3 regions of the Spiroplasma sp. DGKH1 genome follow, and region 2 is predicted to be linked to each of the others. Evidence: riboswitches for the same ligand, from Rfam matches in the RefSeq annotation. Region 2 holds a riboswitch; each other region holds the start of a gene.
The links. A riboswitch is a leader RNA that binds a small molecule or an ion and turns the genes downstream of it on or off. The one in region 2 is predicted to bind cobalamin.
Positions count from the first base shown of each region.

Region 1 (3,292 bases), on a different contig from region 2:
GGAAAGTGTTATAATGATAAAGAATTAGATATAAAAATTAATAATTTAATATTTGAGAGTATATATAATACCAAATTTCTTGTTAACAAGATTTTTGGTATTTTTTATATCTAATTTTAATAATCTTATTTTAAAATATTAAAATTAAACACTATTTAGAAAGAGTGATTACCTATGAATCCAACTTCAACTGATCTTTTGATTAATAAAATTAATCATATTTTTGAAAAAAATATTCCTGCTTTAGACTTACCAGAAATAGTTAACCTTAATGAATTACTTGAAATAAGTAAATATAAACGTCAACCTTTTGAAGTTTATTGAGTATGAGAAAAAATGTTTACGAAAATAGAAAGTATGTTAACAATATACCAACAATTGCAAATAAACTTAGAACAATTATTATTTTCGGAATCGACAAATTTTATTTTTAAGTTTAGTAAATACCAAGGATCAATTATTCCGACCATCACAATTCACCCCCATAAAGTTAAATTAGAAATTCGCGAAGTTGAATCAGAAACTTCAGCAGTAAATACTTCTCAAGATGATTCTTCAGCAACTAATAGGAAACCAGAACCAAAATATCTTGAAATTCTTAGTGTCCTTAATAAATTATCTTTTGAAAAAATTTTAGAAAGATATGTTATTATTGAAGATGATGAAATGATTAGTTTTGCTGAACTTAAGTCTAATCCGCAGCTATTTGAATTTTATGCAAAATTTTATTTGCATAAAATTAAAACCGAAGTTAATCAATTAAATGTACTTTTAAAATTCCATGATCGAATTCTTATTATTGATATAGCACAACATTATTTTAAATTTTTAAATTCTTTTAAAATTCGCACAAAAGAAATGGTTGATTTTAGTGAACAATTTAAAATTATGGGTTATCAAGAATGAGGCTATATTAAAAAACAAAAATTATCTGCTTTTTTTAAAAACTTTAAGGAGAAAATTTTAAGTGATAGGAAGTTTAAAAAGAAAGAACGTAAAATGGCTGATGTTATTTTTAGTGATACTGGAGAATTTGAAACTTTTTTATGAAATGTTTTAAATGCTCAAAGTCGGTTATTAAGATTTATAGTGGCTAATAATCATTACCAAGTTTTTAACCAAAAATTAATAGATAATTATTTAAATATTATTCATAAAATTCAAGAAAAATGAAAACAAGAAATTGATGAGGGCGAATTAATAGTAACCCAAGTAAAAAAAATTAAAAAAAGAGAACAATTATTATTACGAAAAAAAATTAATGTAGAAAAAAGACTTAAAATAGGGATGATATCGCGTCTTGACTCCTATGAGTGTTCTTCAATGAATGCCGATGAAAACGAAAAAACTTTATAATTAAGGAAAAAAAGAATAATTATTATTCTTTTTTTATTATTTTACAAATTAAAAATAATATAGTAAGATATGTTTACAACTAAATAGCTTTGGAATAATAGATGTTTGGGAAAAGAGTTAGATTCTCTTGCTGTCCCAGCAACTGTGATGCGGATGAACGTTACATTGCCATTAAAGGAAACTTTGAGAAGGGTAACTAGTAAAATGATGCTAAGCCAGGAAACCAGTCTGTTATCTCACTAAATTTATGTTATTCCTGGGAATGAAATAACAAAATTATTTTGTAATCTTTAATAATCTTGCGCATGCTTTTTTTGATTACTTTTAAATAATTTAAAAATATTTGTACTCCTTTCCCTAATGAAGTGAATGCTTTTTAGTTGTCAAGGAAAAGTTGTTTTAGGGATTATTACAAGTTTTTTGTTAACTCTTCATAATTTATTAACAACTCCCATTAGCATTGAACGGGACTTAATATTGTTGAATAATTTAAAAAATCCAGATTACTTTTGGGTTTATTTTAGTATCGCTAATTAAGCAATTACTAAATTATTTTAGCTAGATATTTTTAATATATCTTTGAAAGGAGCAATTATGGCAGTACAAAAAAATAAATATTATCAAGATTCACTTTCACCCCTTGAATATGCTCAAAATAATTTTCAGGGGAAAATGCGGTCAGTTAATTGAAACGTCATTAATGATGATAAAGATTTAGAAGTATGAACCAGAATTACCCAGAATTTTTGATTACCAGAAAAAATTCCAGTTTCTAATGATTTAACATCATGACGTACTTTAAATCCAGAATGACAGCAACTAATTACCCGGACATTTACTGGTTTAACACTATTAGATACAATCCAAGCAACGGTTGGTGATGTTGCCCAAGTTCCTAACTCATTAACCGACCATGAACAAGTTATTTATACCAACTTTGCCTTTATGGTTGCTGTTCATGCCAGATCATACGGAACTATTTTTTCAACTTTATGTTCAAGTGAGCAAATTGAAGAAGCCCATGAATGAGTAATTAACACAAAAAGTTTACAAGAACGGGCTCAAGCATTAATTCCATATTATGTTGGGGATGATCCGTTAAAATCAAAAGTTGCCGCTGCTCTAATGCCAGGATTTTTATTATATGGGGGATTTTATTTACCATTTTACTTATCAGCACGTGGTAAGCTCCCAAATACTTCTGATATTATCCGGTTAATTTTAAGAGACAAGGTTATTCATAACTATTATAGTGGTTATAAATACCAACAAAAAGTTGCTAAATTACCACGAGCCCAACAAGAAGAAATGAAACAATTTGTTTTTGATTTACTAAATGAGTTAATTATTTTAGAAAAAAAATATTTACATGAACTTTATGAAGGTTTTGGCTTAGCTGAAGATGCGATTCGCTTTAGTTTATATAATGCTGGGAAATTTTTACAAAATTTAGGTTACGAATCACCGTTTAGTGAAGAAGAAACAAGAATTGCTCCCGAGATTTTTACTCAGTTATCAGCCCGCGCCGATGAGAACCATGATTTCTTTTCTGGAAATGGTTCTTCGTATGTAATGGGAATTACAGAAGAAACTGAAGATGAAGATTGAGAATTTTAAACGTGAGGAATAATTATGCATGAGGATATTATTAGAGTTTCCGACCACACAGTTACCAAACCAACCGGTGAAATGTATGTTGTTTATTTTTCTTCAACATCAAATAATACTCACCGCTTTATTCAAAAACTAAATATTAAAAACACACGAATTCCCTATGATTTATCAGAAGAAATCTTAGTTGACAAAGATTATGTTTTGATTTGTCCCACATATGGGGGTGGGGGCAATGATTATAAAGGAGCAGTTCCTAAGCAAGTAATTAAATTTTTAAATAACCACCAAAATCGCCAATTTTGTCGCGGGGTAATTGCCTCGG
Region 1 covers NZ_JASTWG010000007.1:77,834-81,125, reverse strand. The annotation lists gene QPK10_RS06030 (hypothetical protein) at 175-1,356, shown strand; cobalamin riboswitch at 1,425-1,603, shown strand; gene nrdF (class 1b ribonucleoside-diphosphate reductase subunit beta) at 1,951-2,973, shown strand; gene nrdI (class Ib ribonucleoside-diphosphate reductase assembly flavoprotein NrdI) at 2,989-3,292, shown strand, end outside.
Region 1: another riboswitch for cobalamin. It lies ahead of nrdF (class 1b ribonucleoside-diphosphate reductase subunit beta); the one in region 2 lies ahead of QPK10_RS00805 (hypothetical protein).

Region 2 (3,292 bases):
GTTTGAATTTCATCAAGTTGCGCGGTCTTCTCCTTTATACTTATAAGACATTGAAGCAAATTTAATAAAATCTTCACGTGCAGCATCACTTCAAGTTGTTTTTGCCTTGCTACTATTTAAAATATCATCAAATTTCTGGTGGGCCATTAATGCTACGCCACCGGCCGAAGTATCTTGGGTAATAAACTGGTTACTTTCAAAATTACTATCAAAAGTTATTGGTTCTTTTCCTTTTGTTGTCATTCCCATATCAGCAGTATCAATTAATTGTAGATACTGCGTCGCTTCTGTTAAATTATTAGCTGCTTGTAAATAAATAAAAAGATTATTATTTTTTGCAATATCTAAATAATCACGCTGATCCCAAATTGTTTTAGTATTGGTATCAACATAATAATTCTCATAAGCTACTCTGACTGTTTCTTTGTTTTCAACGACCGCTTTGGCAAAAGTTTTTACTCACGCCGGTTCTTGATATTGTTGATTGTTTGTTTGATCATTTAAACACCCCACCAATGGTGTTGTAATAGTGGTTAATAAAGTTAGACTCGTAAATATTGTTAATAATTTTTTCATTCTTAAATGTAACTACCTTTCTTGTGTTTTTTCATTTTCGCTTAATGGTTCTAATGGTTTCATTTCTAATGATGAAGTTGTTTCTAATTTTGCTTGGGTTTTTTTGGAAAAAATATTATAGGAAATAATACGTTTATCATCTTCATAAAATAAATAATATTGGAGATGGTTAACTCATAGTCTGGTTAAGGGATAAAATAAAACCCCGGCCATCATAATATTTCCCGCACAGTGAATACCATCATAAGATAACCCGTTTAATCATCAAGCAATTAAGGCAAAACTTTGCCCCCCATTGATTTGATTGCCAATGATGACCACTAACAGTCAGTTAATAACAGCAAAAACAAAACCAAATAATAACCCAAAAAGACCAGCAATAATAATAAAAGTTCACCATCATCTGAGAATTAACGGACGACAAACGCGTCCAAGTACCGCTAAAAGTGGCCAAATAATTAAGTATGGTAAAAACCAACTTAAATTAAAGCCCCAGTATAAACCATCAAGAAAACAAAAAATTAAACTAATACCAAAACTCATATAAAAAGGAAAATAAACTCCAGCAAATAAAATTAATAATGTCACTGGCTCAATGTTCGGTAAAAAAGCCATTGCTTCTTTTAAAGCAAAAACTAACGCCGCATAAATTGGAATTAAGCAAATTTGAATTAAAGTTTTAATAGTATAGGGACGCTTATGAAACAAAAATTTTGTTTTTAGTCTACCTCAAAAATTTTTCATAATTTTATTGTGTAACTAACATTAAATTAAAAATATCATTATTTTTCAAGAATAAATCATCAATCCCCACCCCACAAATATCAGGAATATTGCTTTTAGGATCAGTATTACCCTTACATTTTGAATTTGTGGGACTGGTAATTGCTCAATATTCAGAATCATGAGCTGTTTTTTTAATTCATCCGTTGTTAGTATTAACTCCTTCTAGCCAATGTCCTAAAGAACCACTGGCAATAACCTCAAAGCTATCAGGATAATTTTGCATTAAATCTCCTAATGTTAACATTGTTGATTCATAGTTGGAACTAAACAACATTTCATGGACCGGTTTTGTCGCATCGTAGGCATTAATTTTTATTTTTAAAGTATTATCAACCCGATTTTTTAATGCAAAATACTTTGGTAAATATGTAATGTTTAAGATTACCGAAGCACTAAAAATAATACTCGCAATGGCAATTATTAACCACATTACTCAATTTTTTTTATTAGTTTTATTCATATTGTTCTCCTTTAATTATGAGTTCTTAACAACTAAAAAAACGCTTTTGGAGCGTTTTGAATAATTATTAATTAGTAGGTTTTGGTTAGAAAATCAACCTTCATTTTAACTACTAGTAAACAATTAATTATCCAAACCCCAGGGATAATAATTATCGTATTGATAATTGGTTTGTAAATTTTTAGATCGGTCTACTGGCTTAGCTTCATTTTACTTACTATTCCTTCTCAAGATCTTTATCTCAATGGATTTTTATAGTGTTCATCAGCATTACAGTTGCTGGGACAGCCTAGGACTTGCACCTAATTCCCGTAATATCCAAAATTTGCTTTTTTAAGTTGTTATCTTAATAATATGAAGAAGTTGTCAAAATTGCAAGCATTATTTTATTTTTTACATCTAAATAAACTATTTATTATTTAATTCATATAAATAAAGATGATTTATATCAGCACTAACTACTGAAAAAAATAATTTATGATCAGAAGTCTCAAAAAAACCAGCAGCATAACTCTCTAACATGTTAGCAACCACAATTCTAATTGTACCATCATCATTCAATTGTAAAATTTGATGACTCCCATAATTGAAAGCCAAAATAGTGCCATCATCCAATTGCGCAATAGTCTGAACAAGAGTAGCGGTTTGTGATAAAAGTTTAAAATTATCTGATCCAATTTCTCAAGAATAAATATTATTCTCTGTAACAATTTTTATCAAATCCCCAAAATTTGGATTTTTATTAATTAATAAAAATCCAATAACTTTCCCACCGTGATTAGACGTTTCATAGAAATCATATGTTTTTTTAAGTGTTCAATCAAAATCAAAAATATAAATATATTTATCACTAGCAGCTAAAAACTGCCCATTAGAAAGTGGGAAAAAGTAAAGAATCTTATCAGGGCCACTAAATTTTTTAAGCAAAATTAACTTAGGTATTGATCCACTCAATTCTAAAGAATAAATTAGCAAATTATTAAAATTACCAGCAAAAACATAAATTTTACCATCTAACAACTGCACAATTTTATAAAATGTAATGTTAGATTCTGGAACATCAATGAAATCTTTTTTAAAAGAACCATCTCGATTTAACTCAACAATTTTTTTTCCTAAATTTAATAATATCGTTGAATCTTTCAATTCAGCTAATTTGGTATAATCAGTCGAAACTCCCCCTAAATTAGTCATATCAAAATGAGCAGTTTGTTTTTTTATTTTTCCAATATTAGGATTATATACTTGAAAATAAATTTCAATTGGTTCTACATTATCAGAAACATATATTTTGCTGTCTTTTTTTGCAGTCACTTTTGCAGTTGAAGAGGTAATTGACAACAACTCAATTTCTTCGATTTTTAGATCTTTATTTTTAGCAGCCAATGCTTTGCTAATAGTTTCAGATTTATTATTTACAATATTACCAATATTTGGCTCAATTAAATCTTGCGATACTAATTTTTTCCC
Region 2 covers NZ_JASTWG010000001.1:180,945-184,236, forward strand. The annotation lists gene QPK10_RS00795 (lipoprotein) at 1-576, opposite strand, end outside; gene QPK10_RS00800 (hypothetical protein) at 589-1,320, opposite strand; gene QPK10_RS00805 (hypothetical protein) at 1,325-1,822, opposite strand; cobalamin riboswitch at 1,989-2,159, opposite strand; gene QPK10_RS00810 (hypothetical protein) at 2,231-3,292, opposite strand, start outside.

Region 3 (3,292 bases), on a different contig from region 2:
TTGTAAAAGAAATATTACCACGACCAACTGGTGTTTTATATCCATTAACATTTTCAAAAGTTCTTGTCCGGCAGCCCATCGTCGCAACTTCATTTAAATAATTATTTGGATCAGCAGGATTTCAATTTTCATGCTTATTAAATGGTGTATCTAAAAAAACAAAATTAGGAAATAACCGAGTTGAATTCGTTTGGCAAGCAAGAATCAATAAATCAAAGTTTTTAGTTTTATAATTTAGTAACCCCTTTTCAGCTTGTTTTCAATTATTAATTGCTAAATTAAAATCTTCTTCCGAGTAAGAAATTCCTGCTTTAACTTTAAAGATCTGAATAGGAAAAATTGGGGTTTCGTTTTTTCCAAGTCCTTTTTGAGTTGCTAATAATATTTGTCTTATCACCATTCTTCCTTCGGAAGAAGTATCAGTTCCATAATTTATTGATGAAAAAACAACTTGGTTTCCTCCTCGTGAATGCATTGTATTTAAATTATGAATAAATCCTTCCATTGCTTGGAAAGTTTCTTTTTCTGTTGTAAGATATCCCTCCTCAAAAGCAATTTTAACTTGGTTTATATTTAAATTTAATAATTTACTAATTTCAAGTTGTGCTTCTTTATTAAGTTGCAAATCAATAGTGTTAATTTTTGTTTGAATTAGTGCTTGTCAATTTGCTTGGCTTTTTAAATTATTTAATTTTAAAATAAATTCTAATTGTTTGACTAAATTTTTGCGAAATGATTTCAAAACACCAGGAGCTAAAAAATAATCAAAAGCTGGAATTGCTTGACCACCATGTTGTTCATTTTGGTGTGATTGAAAAACGATTGCTGCTAGTGTGGCATAAGACTGAATAGTTTGTGGTTCGCGAACCATTCCATTCTTTGTTCAAAAACCATTAGCAAAAATATCTTTTAAATCATACTGCACACATGTTGTTGTTTTTGATGGATAATAGTCTAAATCATGAATATGAATATCCCCATTTTGATGAGCATCACGATATTCCTTACTTAATAAAAAGCGTAAAGCATATTCTTTGGCAGTTGTTGCAGCCATATTCATCATTTGACCAGCTGGTGTATCTGCTGACATATTAGCATTTTCATAAGTTGAATCATTTTTTTCAACATTAACAATTTTCATTATTTCTTCTTTTAAGGCATCAATATCATATGATTTTAAAGGATTTTCTTTAGTAAAAATAGCAAACGAATTACTAATAATACTGCTTATTGTTGAAGTAGTTCCTCCATCAGTTTCTTTGTTATATAAAAACTTTTTGTCATTTAATTTCATTCCCGCTTTTCCCCGTTTCTGTTTTAATTATTATTTAAGTACTTTAAATAAACAAAAATAATATTTAGTTATCTTTGTTGTATTTGTTAATAAAATTCAATAATTTATTATTTTTCATTTTTGTAAAAATACAAAAATTAAATAAATTACAGGATTACTTTATTCCAGAAGTAATCAAAGTTCAAAAACATGGTAGGTCTACTGGCTTTACTTCAACCTACTTACTGCCCTTCCCAAGAAATTTTCTCAGTGGTTATTACAGTGTTCGTCAGTTTTACAGTTGCTGGTACAGCTTGTGCTTTTAACACAATTCCCTAATTAAAAACCATATTTATTTTATTTAATTTTTGAAAGATCAACATCTTTCATACTTAAACTATATCATAAATAAACCAAAATTTTTCATTTTTAAATTAAAAAAATAAACTCCTAACCGTCGTTTATATTTTCATTCAAAATCTCATTTAATTTAGATAAATCAATATTTCCACCCGAAATAATGATTGTCACATTAGTATTTTGTATTAATTTAATTTTTTCAGATAAAACTCCTGCATAAGCTACAGCGCCAGCACCTTCTGCTAAAATTTTGTCTTTTGCTAATAAAAACAAAATTGCTTCTTTAACTTCTTTCTCTGAAACAGTAACAATTTCATCAACATATTGTTTACAAATTTCAAAAGTAATTAAACCAATTTTTTGCACATTAATACCATCCGCAATTGTTTTACTAGGTTCAACTTCAATTGATCTATCAAACTCAAAGGCTTTAGTTAAAGATGGCACATTTTCAACTTCAACACCAATAATTTTAACTTCTGGATTTAATGTTTTTGCGGCAATAGCAATACCTGAAATTAAACCGCCACCACCAACGGGAACAATTATTGTATCTAAACCTTTAACTTGTTCAATTAATTCTAATCCAATAGTACCTTGCCCACTAATAACCTCTTCATCATCAAAAGCATGTACAAATGTTAATTGCTGTAATTTTTGAACTTCTAATGCAGTTTTTAACGCCCCATCAAAATTAGAACCAGATAAAATAATATCTGCACCATATAATTTAGTTGCCTCAATTTTTGATTTTGGTGCATTTTCTGGCATTACTATAGTACATCTAGTATTTGTTAATAAACATGCCAAGGCAACACCTTGAGCATGATTGCCAGCAGATGCAGCAATAATCCCTTTAGCACGTTCGGCTTCATTCAAAGAAAGAATCTTATTTAAACTTCCTCTAATTTTGAAACTTCCTGTTCGTTGTAAATTCTCTAATTTTAAATATATTTCCGCATTAAGCATTTTTGATAGTGCCAAATCATGAATTATATTATCAGAGTTAATATAATCACTAATTCTATCTCGTGCTTCCTTAATTTTATCAATAGTAATCATCAGGGAAAACCTCTCTTGTATATGTGTCTTTGTTTTCATATATATTCTATTCCTTTAAATTTAAAAAACAATGAAATCCTAAAAATAATATATAATTTAAAAAACTAAGAAATTATATTCTTAGTTTTTTTCAAATTCTAAACTACCTGAATTAGTAAAGTTTATTGTTTTATCACCACTAGTTAGGTCAACATTAACATTTCAATTGGCTGTAAACTTTGTATCATCGCCAGTTTTAACAAATGTGCTTGTTCCTTTCTCTCCAATAGTAATTTGGGATAAATCATAATTACCCATTGGGTCCAAACTTTCGGAATTAAACCCTAAACTAGTAATAAAATTACCCAAGTATACTATACCTGTAGCAGATAAGATGCTCATTGGTATGTCAACACCATTAATTTTGGCCGAATTCATATCCATTATATTGTCAGGTATTAATGATAATGTCCCTTGACCTTTTTGAGCTAATGAATAACTACCATCACTATTTTTAGTAAATAAATGACTAACAAAAGTAAAAGTAATATAACTATTAATAGCTTTTTGTGCTTCTTCTGTAATCCCCGTTGTTGTTTCTTCTTTATGGCAAGCAAC
Region 3 covers NZ_JASTWG010000002.1:5,246-8,537, forward strand. The annotation lists gene QPK10_RS01565 (anaerobic ribonucleoside triphosphate reductase) at 1-1,294, opposite strand, end outside; cobalamin riboswitch at 1,468-1,639, opposite strand; gene ilvA (threonine ammonia-lyase) at 1,724-2,695, opposite strand; gene QPK10_RS01575 (lipoprotein) at 2,816-3,292, opposite strand, start outside.
Region 3: another riboswitch for cobalamin. It lies ahead of QPK10_RS01565 (anaerobic ribonucleoside triphosphate reductase); the one in region 2 lies ahead of QPK10_RS00805 (hypothetical protein).